DNA from 2 places in the Peribacillus sp. NPDC006672 genome. Region 2 is predicted to be linked to the other one. Evidence: riboswitches for the same ligand, from Rfam matches in the RefSeq annotation. Region 2 holds a riboswitch; the other holds the start of a gene.
What was found. Region 2 has a riboswitch for S-adenosylmethionine ahead of ACQKKK_RS07525 (O-acetylhomoserine aminocarboxypropyltransferase/cysteine synthase family protein). Riboswitches for the same ligand answer to the same signal wherever they lie in the genome.
Positions count from the first base shown of each region.

Region 1: it holds a riboswitch for S-adenosylmethionine, as region 2 does, so the genes downstream of both, ACQKKK_RS13465 (Na+/H+ antiporter NhaC family protein) here and ACQKKK_RS07525 (O-acetylhomoserine aminocarboxypropyltransferase/cysteine synthase family protein) in region 2, are expected to answer to the same signal.

Region 1 covers NZ_JBNNOR010000007.1:153,966-157,385, forward strand. The annotation lists gene ACQKKK_RS13465 (Na+/H+ antiporter NhaC family protein) at 440-1,756, opposite strand; SAM riboswitch class I at 1,951-2,058, opposite strand; gene ACQKKK_RS13470 (SOS response-associated peptidase) at 2,402-3,073, opposite strand; gene ACQKKK_RS13475 (hypothetical protein) at 3,134-3,289, opposite strand.
Region 2 covers NZ_JBNNOR010000003.1:340,598-344,017, forward strand. The annotation lists gene ACQKKK_RS07505 (arsenate reductase family protein) at 172-528, shown strand; gene gcvH (glycine cleavage system protein GcvH) at 624-1,007, shown strand; gene ACQKKK_RS07515 (toprim domain-containing protein) at 1,100-1,465, shown strand; gene ACQKKK_RS07520 (thioredoxin family protein) at 1,469-1,777, shown strand; SAM riboswitch class I at 1,926-2,031, shown strand; gene ACQKKK_RS07525 (O-acetylhomoserine aminocarboxypropyltransferase/cysteine synthase family protein) at 2,130-3,420, shown strand, end outside.

The sequences.
Region 1 (3,420 bases), on a different contig from region 2:
TTTTCAGGTGCAAACGTTCAACACACTTCCATGTAATCTCTAAATCTGAAACGATATTTGTTCAAATGGAAACATTATCAAACTAACATATTTTTCCAAATTGTGAGATGGTACAACCTGAGTTTCGTGATTTTGTGGAAATGAAGGATGAACGTGGATTATCCGCCGTCCATCAATATGGACCGGAACTAGGCAGTTATTTTGATGATGGGCAAAAGTTGGTTCCATAAATTAAAGAAATATCAGGCAGGAGAATTCGAATTTATAGTTCAGATGAGGAGCGACTTTGTTACTTTCTAAACATTAATATTTATCATGCATAAGAGCGAGGATGTCTTCGCTTTTTTATTGTCTTTTGCCTATGTTTTAGTATTTTTAACCATACAAGCAACACCCTGAATCCAATGATTCAGGGTGTTTTTTCATAATTATTCTCATTTTAAGAAGTACGTTCCTTCGTTTCATCATTACCCGACTTAAACCGTGGAAAACCAATCAAGATGGCAACGATTCCACAAAGTCCAATAAGTATTGGGTAATATGAATATGGCAAGATGCTTATAGGGGAAATCTTTGCTATCCCTGCTGCAACAAGCAGTTGTGCCCCATATGGAATCAACCCTTGGACGCAACAGGCAAAAACGTCAAGCAAGCTCGCCGATTTACGTGGATCAATCCCATACTTCTCGGCAATATTTTTGGCAAGTGGTCCGGCAATGATAATCGAAATCGTGTTATTTGCCGTTGAAAGGTTCGTCAAACCAACAAGCCCGGCAATGCTAAATTCCGCTCCTTTTTTTGATTTGCTATTTCGGGTCACAAGGTGGAGTAAATAATCGATGCCACCATTATGTTTGATTACAGCTACCATACCCGCTATTAAAATGGCAAGGAAGGCGATTTCATACATTCCCGCCATTCCTTCCCCAACTTTTTGAATAACACCCAATGGTTGATAACTTCCATCAGCCAAGCCGATAATTCCGGCAAATACGATGCCGATGGAAAGGACCAGGAACACATTGACTCCTGCCAATGCAGTGATTAAAACGCAAAGATATGGAAGGATCTTCACCCAATTATAAGAATGTTGGGAGATGTCGGCCTGTTCACCCATCGTTAAAATTCCTAGGATGGCACATGTGATGATGGCAGCAGGTAAAACGATGAAAAAATTCACTTTAAACTTATCCTTCATTTTCGTTCCCTGTGTTCGAACTGCAGCGATTGTCGTATCCGAAATGAAGGAAAGGTTATCCCCAAACATAGCACCACCAATAACGGCCGCCATTGAAAGGGCAAGCGAAATATCTGTTTGCTCACTAATTCCAACCCCAATAGGTGCTAGGGCAACAATCGTTCCCGTGCTTGTCCCCATAGATAAAGAAATAAAACAAGCAATAATGAAAATCCCAACCATTAATAGATTTTGCGGAAAAACAGCTAAGGCAAGATTCACTGTTGATTCAACTGCCCCCATGCCACTTGCAACTTTGGAAAAAGCGCCGGCCAAAAGGAAAATGATAACCATTAACATAATATTGGAATCCCCGGCACCTTTACAGAAGATTTCAACCTTTTGATTGAAAGTCTCTTTCCGATTCATTGCCAATGCAGCTGCTGATGCAATTGAAATCGCAACAATCACCGGAAATGAATAAAAATCTTTAGTGATGATTCCGGAACCTATAAATAAAATTAAAAAAACGACAAATGGGATCAATGCCCAGGGATTCCCTTTATTGTTTGCACTCATGATGAACACCTCTTTTTATTTTTCCCATGACATGTGTCACAGCCCTTATTCTTTTAACAGTTTTTGCGAATAGCGCTAATAATAACCTGACATTCCTACTAATGGAATCCACACCTTAAAACTGTCAGCATAAAAAAAGACCTCTTCCATTTAACAACAACAAGAAGAGGTCTTTTAATTTATAAAAAACGCCCTCCTTATCTTTCAGGCAAAAAATAGCCTGCTGGATTTGGCACAGCACTCCTATTAAGTCTGCTGCCGAGACATCTTCGGGCCAGTCCCTCCGTCTCTCTTGATAAGAAGATTTAAATTATATAATGATATTATCAATATCGATTTCCACTAGAAAAAAAGCAGGCTGAAAACTTGCTGAACCGCTCCAAGTTTACATGATCCCCTCTCGGGAAGTGACATTGAAGCCATATTGAAAAGCAAATATAAGAGTACAGCATTTTATGTATTTTCGCAAGGTTTAGTTTATAAGTATTTCACATGTGGACCTTAATATTATAAATGGACTTTTACATGTGCAGTAAATAAGATTTTTTCAATAATGATTTACTTGTTATAGTCGGATCATGCCCCAAATTCTGTCTTTTTATCAGAAAGGAACTAAAATAAAAAGAGGTCTAATGAAAAGACCTCTCAGCAAATTTGTTGTATCAGGTTAGGTGAATTATTTTTAGTTGAGTTCACATCAGTCGATACCTCAAATGCTTCCATCTGTTCAGAATCGAATGATTTTAAATACTGCTGCAGATATGCAGGATCATTAATGGACGGATTCAACCAATTCTTTTCATCTTCAGGCTTAAGGATGACAGGCATACGATCATGAATGCTGGCCACTAGCTCATTAGGAACGGTCGTTATAACTGAGCACGAATAAATGTTGATGCCCTCTGGAGATTTCCAGGATTCCCAGAGACCGGCCATACCAAATGGAGCATGATTCTTAAGCTTTATTCGCATGGGTATTTTTCGCTCGGGTTCCTTCTTCCACTCATAAAAGGAATCAGCGATTATCAAGCATCGTTTCATCTTATACGCATTCTTGAAGCTTGCCTTCTCAGCAATGGATTCCGCTCTGGCATTGATCATTTTATAGCCCACTTTTTCATCTTTTGCCCAAAAAGGAATGAGTCCCCACCGAAGATATCCAAGTCGATTCCTAGCCCCGTCATTAATGACGGAGAGCACGGAGTGGGAAGGTGCAATATTGTAACTGAATTGGTATTCTTTATCAAATGATCCTTGAATATCGAACCGGTCTTTTATTTCTTCAATGTCAGTGAAAAGGGTGAAACGTCCGCACATAATATCGCCTACCGTTTTAAGATTTATTACAGTGTAACAAATGGAACGGGCAGGTACAAATCAGCGTTCTAAAATCCTGATGTCGGTAAATGGTTGATTAAATAATTCGCTGGAAATCAAAAGTGTGCCAAGGACTTCTCTTTCATCTTCAGCTTTAATGATTTCCGACAAAATTAAGGTACTGCCATTCCTGACCGTTACATTATATTCATTCATAGGATCCCCCCTCATAAGGCTAGATGGTTGTTATTATAAACCAAAAACCTACAAGTATCATTATTGACCTTTAGCAGAGTCGTGGTTAATCCATTAATAAGGAGTCTATACAGTTGTTCCATTTAACTTGA
Region 2 (3,420 bases):
ATTTTGAGGAAGGAGTCTTCTCGCCCAAAATGATAAATCAGAATCTGTAAAGGGGAGGCCCCGTAAAGGCATTCCCTTTATTTCCTTTGATGAAATCTCATTGGAAATTCAAAGGATATTTCGTTGTATTGCGTGGTGAAAACGGGTATTCTATTGATAGGTGGTGAAACGATGGGCTTAACATTATATTGGTACCCAAAATGCGGCACATGCCGTAATGCGAAAAAGTGGCTGGATAATCATGAACTGCAATATGAAGCGATCCATATAGCGGAAAACCCGCCTTCGCGAACTGAAATAGAACAACTATATAAAATCAGCAATTTAGAGTTGAAGAAGTTTTTCAATACTAGCGGTCAAAAATATCGGGAGCTGGGCTTAAAGGATAAGCTGAAAGAAGCTTCTGAAGCAGAGATGCTTGATATATTGTCCACAGATGGCATGCTTCTGAAAAGGCCGATTGTTACGGATGGTACCAAAGTGACGGTAGGTTTCAAAGAAGAGCAATTCGATCAGGCTTGGAAATGAAATTTTACAAAATATTTGGTTAATTCCTTACTTAAACATAAGATCTACCTTATAATGGAATAGATAAAATAAGATATACATATGGAGGGTTAATAATGACAACAACACCAAAAGAACTTCGTTACACTAAAGAACATGAATGGGTCAAAACGGAAGATGGAACAGTGCGCATTGGAATAACTGCTTTCGCCCAGTCCGAGCTTGGGGACATCGTATTCGTTGAGCTTCCAGAAATCGGTGATGAACTGAAAGCGAACGAGCCATTTGGAAGTGTGGAATCCGTTAAGACCGTTTCTGAGCTTTATGCTCCTATCAGTGGCAAGGTTGTTGAAGTAAACGAAGATTTAAGTGACAACCCTGAATATGTAAATGAATCTCCTTTTGAAAAAGCATGGATGATCGTGCTTGAACCATCAAATAGCGGTGATATTGAAAATCTGATGAGCGCTGAAGAATATGAAAGTTTGATTAACGGTTAAAACGATGGAGAGGGGGGCCTGAAAAGGCCTGCTCTCTTTTTCATTTTGAACAATTGCAGTTGCGCACATAATTCGTGAGATGGAGTGATGACATGGAATGGGGCGAGTTCGATAAAGTGATCATTGTAGAAGGCAGTTCCGATAGAAAAAAAGTTGCCTCCGTTTTAAATGAAGATGTGGAAATAAGATGTACGAATGGGACCATATCATTAACTAAGCTCGATGAATTAGTGGATGAATTGATGGACCGTGATGTTTATCTCCTTTTTGACGCAGATGAATCAGGAGAAAAGCTGCGGAAGCAATTCCGAAGGGAAATGCCGGAAGCGAACCACCTGTATATTAATAAAATGTACAAAGAAGTGGAAAGCTCACCCGAACATCATATCGCAACTGTGCTTTTATCTGCCAATATGAATGTGAAAATGAAATTTTTAAGTCAAAGGGTGAACGATTAGTTGATGCAGGAATGGAAAGAAGAAGAGTGTAAGTTTGCCGTTGAAAAAGGGGAAACCTTTTGTTTATATTTATATACGCCTTTATGCGGTACCTGTCAGGTGGCTTCCAAGATGCTGACGATATCCATGGAACTTTTCCCGGAATTGAGGGCAGGCAAAATGAATATGAACTATGTCCAGGCAATCTCCGAATCGTATGAAATTGAAAGTGTCCCTTGTTTATTGCTTTTCAAAAAAGGACAGCTGCACAAAAAAATATATGCCTTTCAATCCGTTCCTTATTTGTACGGATTGCTTAAGGAAATCAGCTAAGAAACCAATCAGAACCGGATTGGTTTCTTTATTGTGGACATAAGGCGGCCAAATTGAAACTAAACAAAGAATATTCTAACAATTCATTGACTGATTCATTCTAAAATGCTATATTTTGAATTAAGAAAGTAACGGCTGAATTTAATAGTTCTTATCAAGAGTGGTGGAGGGACTGGCCCGACGAAGCCCGGCAACCGGTATAAATTTATATACGGTGCTAATTCCAGCAGAGTGTTGGCTCTGGAAGATGAGGTGTGTTTTAAACCTCTTCTTGTGGAAGTGGTTTTTTTGTTTATGAAATGCCAGGTCTTCATAAAATTCCAACTAAATCCATAGAAAAAGGTGAAATCGTATGTCTGAGAAAAAGTTGCGTTTCGAAACATTGAGTGTTCATGGCGGTCTGCAAGCTGATGAAACAGGTGCCCGCGCAGTTCCTATCTACCAAAGCAATGCATACTTGTTCAAAGACACCGACCATGCAGCGAATTTATTTGGTTTAAAGGAGAATGGTTATATATATACACGACTCCATAATCCCACGGTCAGTGTTTTTGAGGAAAGAATGGCCTTATTGGAAGGCGGTATCGGCGGTTTGGCAACTGCAAGCGGAATGGCAGCCATCTCACTGTCAATCCTGAATATTGCCGGTGCAGGGGATGAAATTGTTTCAGCCTCTACATTATATGGCGGCACGTATAATCTTTTTGAAAACACTCTTCCTAAATATGGGATTAAGGTGAAGTTCGTTTCTCCTGATGACCCAGAAAATTTTAAAAGGGCGATTACGCCAAGAACAAAAGCCATATTTGCTGAAACAATCGGAAATCCAAGTTTGAGGGTCCTTGATATAAAAGCAGTAGCAGACATCGCCCACGAAGCCGGGATACCTTTAATCATCGATAATACCTTCGCTACACCGTATCTATGCCGACCAATTGATTTTGGGGCGGATATTGTCATCCATTCCGCTACAAAATGGATTTTGGGGAATGGAACGACGTTAGGCGGTGTCATAGTGGATGGAGGGAAGTTCGACTGGAACTCACCAAACTACCCTGGCTTTACGGAGCCTGACCCAAGCTACGACGGTCTGGTATACGCCGAGGCAGTTGGACCTGCTGCTTTTATAACGAAAGCCCGAGTGCAGTTGCTTCGTGATTTAGGTCCTGCCCTAAGTGCCCAAAGTGCATTCCAGTTTACGCTTGGACTTGAAACGCTGCATGTAAGAATGAAAGAGCATCTTTCGAACACTAAGTCTGTCATTCAATATTTGGAAAATCACCCTGCCGTGACTTGGGTTTCACATCCTGGTAAGGAGGATCATCCCGATAAAGCCCTTGCGGATAAATACTTGCCAAAGGGAGCAGGATCTGTTGTGACTTTTGGGATACAGGGTGACCGCGAAGCCGGGGCAAAACTTATCAATTCGGTGGAATTATGGTCCCATGTAGCTAATGTAGGGGATGCTAAGAGTTTAATCATCCATCCTGCCAGTACGACCCACCAACAATTGAATGATGCAGGTCTGGCGAAAGCGGGAGTGAGTGCTGATCAGGTCCGGTTATCCATCGGGATTGAAAATGCAGAGGATTTAATAGAAGATTTAGAGCAGGCAATTGAAAAAGCGACGAATATCGTCTCCC